DNA from 2 places in the Mycolicibacterium sp. XJ870 genome. Region 2 is predicted to be linked to the other one. Evidence: predicted binding sites of a transcription regulator. Region 2 holds the regulator's gene; the other holds the start of a gene.
What was found. Region 2 encodes LexA, which represses DNA repair genes until DNA is damaged. Its sites were predicted from a motif close to CGAACANNTGTTCG; they were not measured.
Positions count from the first base shown of each region.

Region 1: a site for LexA is predicted at 3,831-3,844, ahead of ABQF30_RS13220 (HNH endonuclease signature motif containing protein). Genes of this name have one in related genera too.

Region 1 covers NZ_JBEFTI010000002.1:365,440-373,207, reverse strand. Annotated here, with positions in the region: gene ABQF30_RS13240 (acyl-CoA carboxylase subunit beta) at 1-1,433, opposite strand, end outside; gene ABQF30_RS13235 (PPOX class F420-dependent oxidoreductase) at 1,484-1,915, shown strand; gene lipE (lipase LipE) at 1,917-3,146, opposite strand; gene ABQF30_RS13225 (peroxynitrite isomerase) at 3,154-3,651, opposite strand; gene ABQF30_RS13220 (HNH endonuclease signature motif containing protein) at 3,849-5,237, shown strand; gene ABQF30_RS13215 (class I SAM-dependent methyltransferase) at 5,225-5,860, opposite strand; gene ABQF30_RS13210 (AAA family ATPase) at 5,914-6,381, shown strand; gene ABQF30_RS13205 (hypothetical protein) at 6,392-6,955, shown strand; gene ABQF30_RS13200 (PepSY-associated TM helix domain-containing protein) at 7,032-7,768, shown strand, end outside.
Region 2 covers NZ_JBEFTI010000001.1:1,609,988-1,617,755, forward strand. Annotated here, with positions in the region: gene ABQF30_RS08045 (molybdopterin guanine dinucleotide-containing S/N-oxide reductase) at 1-392, opposite strand, end outside; gene ABQF30_RS08050 (acyl-CoA dehydrogenase family protein) at 498-1,658, shown strand; gene ABQF30_RS08055 (LGFP repeat-containing protein) at 1,822-4,035, shown strand; gene lexA (transcriptional repressor LexA) at 4,040-4,771, opposite strand; gene ABQF30_RS08065 (LysM peptidoglycan-binding domain-containing protein) at 5,002-5,475, shown strand; gene nrdR (transcriptional regulator NrdR) at 5,637-6,086, shown strand; gene ABQF30_RS08075 (PhzF family protein) at 6,114-6,800, opposite strand; gene ABQF30_RS08080 (alpha/beta fold hydrolase) at 6,862-7,768, opposite strand, start outside.

The DNA.
Region 1 (7,768 bases), on a different contig from region 2:
TCGAACAGCGCCGCAGAATTGAGCGCCTTGGCGTTCTCCTCGGCAGCCGCGGTGGCGTCGCGAACGGCTTCCTCGCGGGCGTCGTCGTCCGCGATCGTCTCGAGCTCCTTACGCATGCCCAACCGGACCGCACCTTCCAATCCCATCGGCCCCAGATGCGCACCCGGCCATGCCACCGTGAGCAACGGTTCGTGCAGGCTTCCACCGCACATCGCCTGTGCGCCAAGCCCATAGCCGCGCCGCAGGATCACCGCCACCAAAGGCACGCTGAGCGTCGCGCCTGCCACCAGCAAGCGCGACCCGCGGCGCACCAGGGCCTCGGCCTCGGCGGCCGGGCCGACCATGTAGCCAGGGCAGTCGACGAGCGAGACCACCTGCAGCCCGAACGCGTCGCACAACTGCAGGAAGCGCGCGGCCTTGTCCGATGCGGCGGCTGTGATCGCTCCGGCCATGACTCTGGTGTTGTTCGCGATGATCCCGACGGGCCGACCATCGATATGAGCCAGTGCCGTCACCATTTCGGGTGCGAATTTCTCCCGCAGGAACGTGACGGACTCCGCGTCGGCAAGGGTCTCGATGATCGGCCCGACGTGGTAGGCGCGCCGGGCACGCTCGGGAACCATTGTGCGCAAGGCGGTTTGATCCGATTGACGACCCGACTCGGTGGGTCCGTGGAAGTAGCCGAGCAGCTCCCTGGTCACGGCGACGGCCTCTGCCTCGCCTGGCACGACCACGTCGACCACACCGTTGGGCGCCTGCACCGAGATCGGTCCGACGTCGTCAGGTGCCACATCGCCCAGCCCGCCACCGGCGATCATCGCCGGCCCGCCCATGCCGATCGAGGTGTCCTCGGTGGCGACGATCAGGTCGGCGGCCCCGGCGATCACCGCATTGCCGGCGAAACAACGGCCCTTGACCACGGCGATCCGCGGCACCACGCCCGACAACGCGGCCCACAACTTGAAGGCACGCACCTCCAGGGAGGACACCGTCGGATAGTCGGTGTCGCCCGGGCGGCCACCGCCACCCTCGGCGAAGAACACCGTGGGCAGCCGCAGCTGTTCGATGATCTCGAACAGCCGGTCCTTCTTGCGGTGACCCAGCGCGCCCTGGGTCCCTGCCAGCACCGTGTAGTCGTACGACAGCACCGCGCAGGCGTGGCCGTCGATGCGCGCGGTGCCCGCCACCAGGCCGTCGGCCGGGGTGCGTTCGATCAGGTCTGTCTCGTCGCGGCGTCGCCGCTGCGCCGCGATGGCGAACCGGCCGTATTCGACGAACGATTCCGGGTCGATCAAGTCGGCGATGTTCTCGCGCGCGGTTCTGCCGTGGGCGGCATGTCTGCGCGCTACCGCATCCGGGCGGGCCGCGTCCTGCGTCAACGCCCGGCGCCGCAACATCTCCGCGAGGTCGTCGCGGATGGGTTCGTCAGTCATCGTCGACTCCGTTCGGAATAGCGGCCCACTGTCGAGAGTTGCCCACACATGTGACTGCCACCTCATTCGATCCGCGCTCGCTGCTGGCCGAGGCCCGGCTGGGCATACTCGCCACCATTAAAGCCAACGGGGTCCCGCAGCTGTCGCCGGTGACGCCCTCATACGACCCGGCGTCCGACGTCATCTACGTGTCGATGACCGAGGGGCGCGCCAAGACCGTGAACCTGCGTCGCGACCCGCGCGCCGCGCTCGAGGTGACCAGTGCCGACGGCTGGGCATGGGCCACCGCCGAAGGTCCGGTGACGCTGACCGGGCCCGGCGCCGACCCGCACGGCCCCGAGGTCGAGGCGCTCGTCGACTACTACCGCAAGGCTGCCGGCGAACACCCCGACTGGGACGAGTACCGATCGGTCATGGTGTCCGATCGCCGGGTTTTGATGGCCCTTACGGTCGAGCGGGTCTACGGCGAGAAGCTGCGCTGATTCAGTTGATCTCGGCCGCGATGCGGTTGAGCACCGCGGGGTAGCGGTTGGCCTCGCGGTGGGCGCCGGGCTTGCCGCTGCTGACGATTGCGGCGGACAGGCTGCGTGCGGGATCGGCCCACACTGCGATATCCACCAGCCCGGTGTGGCCGAATGCCGAGGGCGTGTTGCGGCCGAACGGCCCAAAGCGTTTGCCCCCCAGCATGTAACCGGTGCCCCAGCGCATCGGCTTGAGGCCGGTCGCGACGTCCGGCCGCATCCTGCGGCGCGGGGTGGTTGCAGCGCGCAGGGTTTCGGGGGTCATGATGCGAACGCCGTCGAGTTCGCCTCCGCGGCGCAGGATTTCGGCGAATCTAGACATTTCTTCGGCATTCGATACGGTGCTTGACGATGGCACGACGCTGGTCAGGAACAGCGGAGTGTTGCTGAGCGGGATGATCCGGTCAGGGGTGCCGCCCACCGCGGCCCGGAAGGCCGCTGCGATCGGCGCAGGCAGTGGCTTGCCGGTGACATGGCTCGGCGCGACCAACGGAACCTCTTCTGGCGTAACGCCGTAATTGGTCCACCGGAACTTGAGCGGGTCGAGGATCTCCTCGGCCAGGATGTCGCGGATGCTGCGGCCGGTGGCCGCCGAGACGATCTCCCGGATGAGCGGTCCCCACGTCAGCCCGTGGTAGATGTGCACCAGCCCGGGCCGGTACACCGGCTTCAGTGCGGCCAGTTGCTCACGGGTGTACGCGCTGTCGTTGACTCGTGTGACGTCCGGGCGCGGTCCGGTGTGGATCGGTACGCCGGCGCTGTGCGTCATCACATGCCGGATGGTGGTGCGATCCTTGCCGTGGCTGGTGTAGCTGGGCAGGTAATCACAGACGCGGTCGTCCAGGGAGAAATGCCCACGCTCGACGAGCATGTGCACCACAGTCGAGCTGATCGCCTTGGCCGCCGAATACACGCAGAACGGGGTTTCCGTTGTGACGGGGATCTTTTCGGCGTCCGGCGGGTCGTCGGGACCGTTGCCCCAGCCGTGTCCGATCGCACGGTTCAGCACAACCTTCCCGTTGTGCCGCAGGCACACCTGGATGGCCGGGTGCATGCCGGCGCGGTACCAGTACCGCACCGATTGCCAGATCCGCTCGATCGAATAGGGGTCGATGCCCGAGTGGTCCTCGTCGCCGATCGCGGTTACCGCGTCGAGATCAGCGGGGACGGCGATCGTGCCGTCAGTGCTCATATTTGGTTCATGCCTGCTTCCTGTGCAGCGTCGCGGCCAGGTGGTGTTGCAGCGGTTGCCCGACCGCACCCATCCGCACGGTGTAGGTCAACTCGTCGCCCACCACCCTGATCGAGCGGGCCAGCGCAGTCACGTTCTTGGCTGTCCCGGTGAGGCCGATCGTGGTCGCCGTCAGCTCCATCGCGATGCTGTCTCCGTCGGCCGTCAGAGTGCCTTCCTGAATCTCTGTGATGCCGGTCGGATGCGCCAGCACCCATTCGGCCCGATCTGGAGCCGGCACCCGGAGGTATCCGGCCTCGGCGTGCAGGGGTCTGCCGTCGTCGCGGGCTTTGGTGCGTTGGCTGTAGCTCAAGAACGGCTTGCCGACGTGGCCGAAGGTGATCTCCTCGAGATAGTCGAACGGCTCGATCGTCGGGTACTCACCGGCGCCGGGGCCCGCCCACGTGCCCAGCAGGGGAGCCAGGACGGCTATGCCGGGATGGAGGTCGGGACGGAGGTCAACCACATCGCCAGCGTACGGCTCCGGCCGGAGCGGGCCGGTCGACCTGGGCCAGAAGCAACTTTCTCTTGCTACTTTCTCCGGTGACCTTCTCCGGCGAGCGTGCGTGTCTGTTGGTCGACATGCCGTGTGGGAGCGGCATTTTGCGCACGCTCGCGAGTTTCCCGCGCATTCTGTCAGTAGTTCGAACTAGTGTTCGATGCATGGATTCCACGGTGGCTGCCAGGCTCGCCGCGTTGAGCGCAGCGATAGAGGGTGTGCGGGGCCTGCCGTGGGGGTCGTTGTCGGCGGCCGATCTGCTTCAGGTGTGTGCCGGGGTTCAGGATGTGCGCAATGTGGTGCCGGTGGTCGAGCATGCGGCGATCGCGGCGTTGGCCGAGCAGACCACCCCGGCGGTGATCGGGGCGAAGTCCTGGCCGGAGGTGATGCGGATCCGGTTGCGGATTTCCGGGGATGAGGCGCGGCGGCGGTTTCGCGATGCGATCAACCTGGGCCCGCGGACGTCGGTGACCGGTGAGGTGCTGGCGCCGCGGCGTGCGGCGACCGCGGCGGCGCAGGCGGGGGGTTGGGTGACCCCCGATCATGTGGAGGAGTTGGAGAAGTTTTTCACCAAATGCCCGGACTGGGTCGACCAGCAACGCCGGGAGCGGTTTGAGGAGAAGTTGGTGGCGGTCGCCGCCCGCGAAACCCCGGAGACGCTGGGTCAGACGGTCAATGAGGCGTTGTATTTGTTGGATCAGGATGGCGACAAGCCGATCGATGTTCCGGTTGAGCGCAAGCGGGGCCTGACGTTTCATCCGCAGCAGCCCGATGGGTTGTCGAAGGTGTCGGGGTGGGTGACCCCGGAGTTTCGTGCGACGTGGGAACCGGCCCGCGCCAAATACGCCGCGCCCGGGATGTGCAACCCCGACGATGAAACCCCCTGCATCAGTGGGGTGCCGTCCGAGGAAGCCATCCAGGCCGATACCCGCAGCATCCCGCAGCGCACTCATGATGCGTTTCTGGCGGTGGGGCGTCATGCGTTGATGTCGGGGGAGTTGGGGCAGCACAACGGGTTGCCGGTGTCGATCATCGTCACCACCACCCTGCAGGAACTGGAAGCCGGGGCGGGGATCGCGGTCACCGCCGGCGGATCGAAACTGCCGATCCCCGACGTCATCAAGCTGGCCGCCCACGCCTGGCATTATCTGGCGGTGTTCGACGCGGCGTCGAATGTGCCGTTGTATTTCGGTCGGACCAAACGGATCGCCACCCCGGGGCAGCGGTTGTTGTTGTTCGCGCGGGATCGGGGCTGTACGCGGCCGGGGTGTACTGCGGGTGGTTATCAGTGTCAGGCCCATCATGCCGATACCGATTTCGCCAAGGGTGGGCTGACCGATATCACTGAACTTGCCCTGGGGTGTGGGCCGGATCAGCGTCTGGTCGGGCCCGGCAAGTGGACCACCCGCATCACCCACAACGGGCGCTGTGAATGGATCCCGCCACCCCTGCTGGACATCGGCCAATCCCGCATCAACAACTACCATCACCCGCAGACCTACCTCACCGAACCCAACAAGGACGACGGCGAAACCGACTGTCAACCAACCTGATACGCCGTCCGGTGTGCGATGACGAAGGCTTGAGCGGTGATCTCGTTGAGCTGCTCTTGGCGCTCACGCCTCGCTGTTGCGTACACGGTGAACCCGGCGGTGTGCAGGGCATCGCACACCGCGGATGTATCGTGCCGCAAGAAGGTCATGTCCACCTGACGACCGAATGCTTCATCGTAAACCGAAGGGGGCGCGTCAGTTTGGAAGGCCAGCAACAGCCAGCCCGGGTCGGTCAGCACTCTGCTGAAACCCTCGAAAAGCTGGGGGAGTCGATCGGTCGGCGTATGAATGATCGAGTACCAGGCACACACTGCGTCGAACGTGCGGTCAGGAAAGGGCAGCGCGAACATGTCGGCCACCCGGAAGCGAATCTGCGGATACCGCTGTTGCGCAATGGAAACCATCGCTGCGGATCCGTCGATGCCCTGGGCGTTCAGGCAGCGGCTGAGTTCGGCGGCGGCCGGGCCGGGTCCGCAGCCTACGTCCAGAGCGTCGCTGCCGCCAGATTGGCGAACAAGGTCGGCGAATGACTCCACCAGGCGTCGATCAAAAGGTCTGGCATCGAAGTCGTCGACTAAGGTCTCGGCATACTCGGCGGCGATCAGCTCGTATTGGTCGTACACGAGGGGTCACACTAGGCCGGGGGCACGACACCACCGGATGCGACACTGCGGACGTGACCGCGATCCTGATCACCGGCATGTCGGGCGTGGGGAAGTCCACCGTCCTGGCCGAGCTGGCCACGCGTGGCTACGAAACCGTCGACACCGACTATGGGGACTGGATACACACGGTCGACGGTGAACCGATGTGGCGTGAGTCGTACATCCACGCGCTGCTCGACCGGCCGCGTACCGGCCCGCTGTTCGTCCAGGGAACGGTGGCCAATCAGATTGTCTTCTATCCGAGGTTTACTGCGGTCGTGCTCCTAACCGCACCTCGAGAGGTGATACTTCACCGCGTACGGACCCGCACCGGCAACGATTTCGGCAAGACCGCCGCCGAGTTGGCCAAGATCTTCCGTGACATCGACGAGACCGAACCACTGCTGCGTGCGGGTGCGACGCATGAACTGGACACCACACGACCGCTCGCCGAGGTGGCCGAAGCGCTCGCCGTGATAGCCAACGTGCCTGGCAGGTAAAGTTCCGCAGGTGAGCACGCCTGTCGACCACGCTGCGCGCATGCGCGGCGGCCTGGTCGGTGCGTGCTCGGCGTTGACCGCGGCGGTGGCGCACACCGCGGCCGGTGGTGCAGCGCCGGCCAGTAGTCCGTTGGTCGTGCTGTTGACGCTGTGCGCGACGCTTGGCGCAGCGGTGGCCGGATTCAGCCCGCAGACGCGGCCCGCCAAGGCGGCCCTGCTGATCGCGGGTCTCGGTGCCGGTCAAACCCTCGGCCACCTGGCGCTTTCCATGACCGGCGGTCACCATCACGCCACCGCGCTGCTGACCGCGCCGATGCTGGCGCTGCACATCGGCGCTGCGATCGGGCTTGGCCTGTTGATCGGCGCCGTCGAATACCTCTATGTGGTCTGCGGCTCAGTGTTGTGCTGGCTGCGGATCTTCACTGCGGCCCGGATTCGGCCTTCCGGCCGAGCGGTCTGGTGGCCGTCGAACGTGGTGGTGGCGCGGCCTGTTCTGCTGCGCACCGGTCTGGGAATGCGGGCACCGCCCGCGTTTTCCCGCTGCGCGCGTTTAGCGCGCGCTCGCTTCCGTTAAAGCCCGCCGGATTGCCGACGGGCTGTTGCCCGTTGCGCGCCCGGCTGCGCGCTTCCCTTGAGCGAAGGCATTTCCCATGACCACGACCCCTGACGATCAACTACGCACCGAACCCCCACCCGTCAAACCCAACGCCATCCGCCCCCTGCTCGTACGGCTGCATTTCTACGCGGGCATCTTCGTCGGCCCGTTCATTCTCATCGCGGCTGTCACCGGCCTGCTGTATGCGCTCATCCCGCAGATCGACAACATGGTCTTCCGCCACGAGCTGACCGTCGACCAGGTCGGCGAGCACCGTCTGCCGCTGGCCGATCAACTCGTCGCGGCCCGCGCCGCGCACCCCGAAGGTTCCGTCGAAAGCATCCGGCCACCCGTCGAACCCGACGAGACCACCCAGGTGCGCCTGATCGTCGACGACGTGCCACCCGACTACTCCCGCACGGTCTTCGTCGACCCCTACACCGGTGAGGTCCGGGGTGCCCTCACCACATACGGCCAGTGGATGCCGGTACGGGCCTGGTTCGACGAGTTGCACCGCAACCTCCACCTCGGCGCGCTCGGACGCAACTACAGCGAGCTCGCGGCGAGCTGGATGTGGGTGATCGCCCTCGCCGGGCTGGCACTGTGGCTCCTACAGCGGCGCGACAGTGGGCGTCGCCTCGTCGTACCGGACCGCGCGGTCACCGGCCGACGACGCACGATGTCCTGGCATGGTGCGGTCGGGGTGTGGACGGTCGTGGTGTTGCTCGGCCTGTCGGTGTCCGGTATCACCTGGTCGCGGTATGCGGGTGAGACGGTCAACGGCATTCAGAC
Region 2 (7,768 bases):
ATTTTCAGGAAGCGATGCACCTGGCTCTGGGCGTGATGGAAGCGCCCTGCACTGGCCCAGCCATAGGACCCGCCGTAGATCGCCTCGTTGCCATAGGTGTCGACGACACGCCGCAGTTCGGTCGCCAGCAATTCGGTCAGCTCATCCCATGACACCGCGACGTACTCGTCGGCGCCGCGATCGGCACTGGGGCCGGGTCCGTCGCGCAGCCAACCGCGCCGAACCGCAGGACCTGTGATGCGTGAGCGGTGCCGGATCGAGCCCGGCAGATTACCCAACAGCGGCGACGGATCGGCATCGCCGGCGAGCGGGGTGACCGAGGCGATGTCGCCTGCGGCCACATCCGCGCTGAAGGCTCCCCAATGCGCGAGGCTAGTGGGGAACTGAGGCACATGGGCAGTTTACGGTCGCGGCGCTGGGCGCACCTTCGGTGTGACCAACCATCCGGTTGGTATAGGTTGGCCCCAATCCAGAAACCCAGTACCGGAGGTCACACCATGGGCGGTGCCGTGAAGTACCAACGCACCCTTTTCGACGCTGAGCACGAACTGTTCCGCGAGTCCTACCGTGCGTTCCTGGAACGCCATGTGGCGCCGGACCACGAGCAGTGGGAAAAGGACAAGATCGTCGATCGTGGCGTCTGGCTCGAGGCAGGCAAGCAGGGCTTCCTCGGCATGGCAGTCCCCGAGGAGTACGGCGGCGGCGGAAATCCCGACTTCCGCTACAACACCATCCTCGGCGAGGAGACGGCGGCAGGCCGCTACAGCGGCCTCGGCTTCAGCTTGCACAACGATGTCGTCGCGCCTTATCTGCTGCGCCTGGCCAACGAGGAGCAGAAGCAGCGCTGGCTGCCGAAGTTCTGTACCGGGGAATTGATCACGGCGATCGCCATGACCGAGCCGGGTACCGGTAGCGACCTGCAGGGCATCAAGACCCGCGCGGTCCAAGACGGCGATCACTACATCCTCAACGGTTCGAAGACATTCATTACCAACGGCATCCACGCCGACCTGGTGATCGTGGTAGCCCAGACCGACGTCGAGAAGGGTGCGCTGGGGTTCAGTCTCTTGGTCGTCGAGCGCGGGATGGAGGGCTTCGAACGCGGCCGCCACCTCGACAAGATCGGGCTGGAAGCCCAAGACACCGCGGAGCTGTCCTTCACCGATGTCAAGGTGCCGGTCGAGAATCTGCTCGGCGAGGAGGGGCAGGGTTTCGTCTACCTGATGCAGAATCTGCCGCAGGAACGGATCTCGATCGCCATCATGGCGGCCGCGGCGATGGAGGCTGTGCTGGAGCAGACGCTGCAGTACGCCAAGGAACGCAAGGCCTTCGGCAAGCCCATCGGCAGCTTCCAGAACAGCAGGTTCGTGCTGGCCGAATTGGCGACCGAGGCCACGGTGGTGCGGATGATGGTTGACGAGTTCATCCGGCTCCACCTGACCGAAGAACTGACCGTCGAGCAGGCAGCGATGGCTAAGTGGTACTCCACCGAAAAGCAGGTCGAACTGATCGATCGCTGCCTGCAACTCCATGGCGGATACGGCTATATGCGCGAGTATCCGGTCGCGCGGGCCTATCTGGACTCCCGCGTGCAGACCATTTACGGCGGAACCACCGAAATAATGAAGGAGATCATCGGCCGCAGCTTGGGCGTTTAGCGGCCAGAATCGGTCGGGATCACCGATCCAGGGGCCTCAGGACGCCTTATTTGCGGGTTTTTTCGCGATGATCGGCGTGTTCCTTGGTTATCGTCGCCTACTGACGCAAAGTTGTCGGGCGAGATGTTTTCAGGGGAACTTTGCCGAAAAAGCGGGAGGGCGCATGACGAGGCCGGGAGCGAGGCTGTACGCGGCCGTTCGGCGAATGACGGTCGGCCTGCTTGCGGTCGCGGTGGCCTGTCTGTTGGCGCCCCTGGCGTCGGCGAGTCCGGAATCCGACGCCGACGGTGCCATCACGTCGGCCTGGAACAGCACCGGCGGCGACGGCGGTCCGCTCGGCCCACGCCAGGGCGGCGTTTACGCCGTAGGCCCTGGCTTCGGGCAGAACTTCGCCGGCGGCAAGATGTTCTTCACTCCCGCCACCGGTGCCCACTATGCCCAGGGCGCGATCCTGGAAAAATATGAGTCCCTGGGCGGACCGGCCGACGGCGACCTCGGATTCCCGACCATCGACGAGGGCCCGGGGCGTGCGCCGAACAGCCGGAACTCAACGTTCAGTGCCCCCGACAAGCCGGTGATCTTCTGGACGCCGGATACCGGCGCGAGGGTGGTGCGAGGTGCCATCAACGCGGCGTGGGACAAAGTCGGTGGATCCGCGGGTGTGCTCGGCGTGCCGTCCGAGGATGAGTCATACGACGGCGACGTGATCTCGCAGAAGTTCACCGGCGGTGAACTGTCCTGGAACCGCAAGACGAAGGCGTTCACCACAGTTCCGCCGGAACTCGTCGATCAGCTGGCCGGACTGCAACTCCCGGAGGATCCGGCGTCGGCCATCGACGCGGCGCGCCGTTCCGCCGGGGGACCGTTGGGTCCGCTCGGGGCCAAGGAGGGCGATCAGTACCCGATCGGTAACGCGGGTGGCCTCGGCCAGAACTTCGCCGGCGGCAAGATCTTCTACAGTCCGGAAACCGGGGCGAACGTCGTGACGGGCCAGGTGCTCGAAAAGTACGAGAGCGTTGGCGGTCCAGAGGGCGACTTGGGCTTCCCGACCACCAGCGAAACCGAGGGTGGGCTGGGGCCGAACAGCCGGATCAGCACCTTCGCCGCTCCGGACAAGCCGGTGATCTTCTGGACGCCCGACTATGGCGCGGTGATCGTCCGCGGCGCCATGAACGCCGCCTGGGACAAGCTCGGCGGAGCCAATGGCACGCTCGGCGCACCGATGGCGGATCAGACCGAGGACGGAAGCGTCGTCACCCAGCGGTTCAGTGGGGGAGCGATCTCGTGGGACCGCTCGGACAACACGTTCACCACCGAGCCACCGAGCCTTGCCACCGAGCTGTCGGGGCTGCAGATTCCGGGGTTGGAGCAGACACCGGCACCCGCTGGTCCGCCGGCTTCCCAGAGCGACGAGGCAAAGCCGTTCTCGTGGCACTGGAACTGGTGGTGGCTACTGGCGCTGGTCCCCGTGCTGTTGATCGCGGCGCTGATAATCGGTGCGGCGCTGTGGCATCGGCGTCGCGGCCGCGATGGATTCGACCACGATCCATTTGACGAGCGCTATGACGACGAAACGCCCGACGATCGGTTGGAGGGCGATCGGTATCCCGAACGCGAATACGGCGAGGGCCGCTATGAGCAGGGCCGGTACGAGGCGGGCCGCTACCAGGACGACGCGTACGCCGAGGAAGCCACGACGCGTTTCACCGAGCCGTACTCCGAACCCGCCGCCACCGGCGGATCACCGTTCGACGGGCCCACGGATGCCGCCATGCCGGTGAGTCGCTGGGCCGCGCCGGGTGGTTTCGACAGGCCGACCGACGATGAGGACGAACCCTCCGAAGAGGCTTCCGAGCTCGCCGTCAGGGATGACGAGGACTTCGACAGCTACGACGAGGCGGACGACCTCGACGATGCAGACGTCGAAGACATCGGTGAGCTCGACGATGACGGCGTTCGCGACGACCAGGATCGACTCGACGACGAGGCAGATCTCGATGAAGACGACCTCGAGGAGGGCCAGGAGCAGGAGCTACTGACCGCTCCCACCACAGCGGTCGGCTTCGGTGGGCAGTACAACCCTGACAACGTCGACACCGCGCCAACTCGCGTGGTGACCGAAGCGGACCTTCGCAACAGTGAAGCCCACAGCGGTCGGCACGCGGCGATCGAGATGGATGAGGTGCCCAGCACCACCGCGATCCACCTACCTCTGGACGACCCGCAACGTGCTCCGCAGGGGTACCCGATCAAAGCCGATACGAAGTCCGGTCTGTACTGGTCGCCGGACAGCAGCCAGTACGACGACGCAATCGCCGAGATCTGGTTTGCCAGTGAAGAATTCGCCCGGACGAACGGATTTGTGCGCGCGGACTGAGTTCTCAGATCTTGCGTATGACGGTCACGACCTTGCCGAGCACTGCGGCGTCATTGCCAGGAATGGGGTCGTACACGGGATTGTGCGGCATGAGCCACACTTGACCGCGCGTGCGCTTGAACGTTTTGACGGTCGCTTCACCGTCGATCATCGCCGCGACGATGTCGCCGTTGTCGGCCACATTCTGCTGACGCACCACGACCCAGTCGCCATCGCAGATGGCTGCGTCGACCATCGAGTCGCCGACGACCTTGAGCAGGAACAGCGAACCCTCTCCGACGAGTTCGCGGGGCAACGGAAAGACGTCCTCGACAGCCTCCTCGGCCAGGATCGGCCCGCCGGCGGCGATGCGGCCCAGGACCGGGACGAACGTGGGCTCGGGCAGCGCGTCGGACCCCGCCACGTCGGTGGACACCAGTGGCGCGACTGCCGGATCGTCGGCGGTCCGCACATCGACGGCACGCGGTCGGTTCGGATCCCGGCGCAGGTAGCCCTTGCGCTCGAGCGTGCGCAACTGATGGGCCACCGATGACGTCGAGGTCAGCCCGACAGCATCACCGATCTCCCGGATGCTCGGCGGGTAGCCGCGACTGGAAACTGACGCGCGGATGACGTCGAGAATCGTGCGCTGACGCTCGGTGAGGCCGCTGTCGGGTGCGCGGCTCCGACCAGCGCCCGCCGTCTCGGCCGGGCTGTCGGTACCGCCGTCCGTGATGTCGCTGCTGTCGTCGCTCATGTCGCCGAATCTAGTCGCCGAATCGGCAATAATCAAACATGTGTTCGACATGCGTGTCGCGCGTGTCGGTGGGGCGGCAGTGCGTCGGAGCGCGGAATGAAGCGGGGCCGGAGTTTGTCGGTACCCCGTTCTATCGTTTGCAACAGTTCGATCACACGTTCTATTAATCGAACATGTGAGCGACTATATTCGAACACAGGAGCGAACACGTCGGACTGAAAGGCAGTCACATGGCCACCCTCGACATCCCCACCGAACGCCGTTACCGCAGCGTCAGGACCACCCCGCAACGGGAAAGCCTGCCGGCTCGCCGAGCGCGGCCGATCCACCGGCCGGGCGGTCCGGTGCGGCCGGCCGGAGGCGCCGTCCGCCATCACGGAACCGGGGTGCTGATGTCTCGTGCGTCGCATCGCCGCCGTCCCATCACGCCCGCCACCACGGTGATGTTGGCCCTGGTTGCCGCCGCGATCACGGTGTGGCTCGGGCTCGTTGCGCAGTTCGGCGGCGTGATGGGTTCCGCGGAGCAGATGCCGACCGAGCTCGCCGTGGTGCAGGTCCAGTCGGGGGAAACTTTGCAGCAGGTGGCCCGGCGGGTAGCGCCTGATGCTCCCGTCGCCCAGGTGGTGCAGCAGATCCGTGACCTCAACCAGCTCGAGTCCGCGGCCGTGGACGCCGGCCAGACGCTGGTCGCTCCGGTCGGCTGACGGGCGACATGGCCGATGAAACACCCTCGCGGGCAGCGCGACTCGATGGAGGCGTGGTGACGTATGCGTCACCGGACCCGGCGGTGAGTCGGCCGGGGGCCGCGCGGGTACGCTCAAGGGCGCTCGAACTAGTTGTCTGGCGGCGTGACGAAGGAGCGGTGATGCACTGTCCGTTCTGCCGCCATCCCGACTCCCGGGTGGTCGATTCCAGGGAGACCGACGAGGGCCAGGCGATCCGCCGGCGGCGCTCGTGCCCGGAATGCGGCAGGCGATTCACCACTGTGGAAACGGCGGTGCTGGCAGTCGTCAAGCGCAGCGGGGTCACCGAGCCGTTCAGCCGGGAGAAGGTGATTCGCGGCGTGCGGCGTGCCTGTCAGGGCCGGCAGGTCGACGACGATGCCTTGAACATGCTGGCGCAGAAGGTCGAAGACGCCGTGCGCGGGCTTGGGACGCCAGAGATTCCGAGCCATGAGGTCGGCCTGGCGATTCTGGGGCCCCTACGCGAACTGGACGAGGTCGCTTACCTGCGCTTCGCGTCGGTCTATCGGTCGTTTTCGTCGGCAGAGGACTTCGAACGCGAGATCGAGGCGCTCCGGGCGCACCGCGGCTAGCGCCCTCCTGGCGTCCGAGCCCGGGACTCACTCGATCTGCGTGGTGCCGTCGCTGACCACGCGGCCTGCGACTCGAACCCAGCCTTCCGCGCTCCATTGCGTGTGGATCACCGACCCCTCGCCCTGGATGACCGTCAGGTCACGACTCAGGTAGTCGGTCATCCGGACAGCAGCGGAGCCTGTGGCCTCGTCCTCAGCGATGCCCAGGTTCGCGGCGAACACCCGGGACCGCAGCACTCCCTTGTCCTGATCGATCCACGCCCATAGGTAGGTCTCGACGTCTTCGTCATAGTCATTGAGCTCGGCTGCCAGCACATCCTCGGCAGAGTCCAGTCGGTGGATCTGCAGTTCCGGCGCCCACTCCGATCGGGCGCTGATCGTGGTGAGATCACCGTCGTAGGAGACCTGCACGATTCCGGCGGGCACCTGCAGCGTCTTGACCGGCAGGCCGGTCTCGCGCAGCCACCACGATGCGCCGACCGTGGGATGCCCGGCGAACGGAAGTTCGGTTGCCGGGGTGAAGATGTGGGCGTGCGCGGTGGTGCCACCCGGCTGTGGCAGATCGATGAATATGGTTTCGCTGTAACCTAATTCAGCGGCGATCCGCTGCCGATCGGTGGGCGCCACCGTGCCGGCGTCGACTACGCCGAGTGGATTGCCGAACTTGCCGTCGGAATCGGTGAAAACACGCAACACGGTCACATCGATGGCCATAGACCGATGCTACGTCGTGGTGGCGTGGCGCCACGGTCAAGCGTGCAGGTTTGGTGCGCCGTCAGGTGGCGCTGCGCTCGTCGCCGCCCATCGCTTCGAGTACGGCAACCTGGGTGTCGAGTGGGCCTGTCATCGTGGAATCCCTGATCCCGCTGCGCAGCAGGTCGCGGAGGAGGTCCTGATCGTAGACCGCGGGCTCGGTGGAGTCGATGAACCGCTCCACCACCTCGACGAAGCGGTCCGGGTCGTCATGGAACGGGAAATGCCCGGATCCCTCGAAGATCTCCAACTGGGAACCGGGCATTGCCGAGTGTGCCATCCTGGCGTGGCCGACTGGGATCACTGAATCTGATGCGCCCCAGATCAATTGCACGGGAACGGATTCGGTCAGGTAACAGCGGTCCAGCATGGTCACCACCTGGCCGCGCCAGTCGACCACAGCCCGCAGGGTGCGGGCGAACGCCGACGACGCGGTCGGCTCCGGCAAGTCGGCCAGGATGCGCAGCATGTCGGGAATGTCGCGACCGACGCCGGTCGACCCGAACAAGGTGCCCGCGGCGCGGCCGAGCACTTGCATCGCGGGCAACAGCAGAGGCAATCGCAGCAGGGCGAGCGCCTCACTGCCCATGGGCAGTGAGGCAATGCGCAGTGCGACGTTGACGTCTTTGGTGACACCGCCCGCGCCGACGAGAATCAGCCGGTCGACGAGTTGGGGGAACTGGTAGGCGAATTGCATCGCCACTCCGCCGCCGAGCGAATGACCGATCACGGTCACCCGGTCGATGTCGAGAACGCTGAGCAGATCACGCATACCGTTTGCGTAGGCGGCGACGGAATAGTCCGCCCGCGGCTTGTCCGAGCGGCCATGACCGAGCAGGTCGGGGGCGATCACGGTGAACCGCTGCGCCAGCGCGGACTGCACGGTGTGCCAGGTGGTCGAGTTGTCGCCGATACCGTGGATCAGCAGA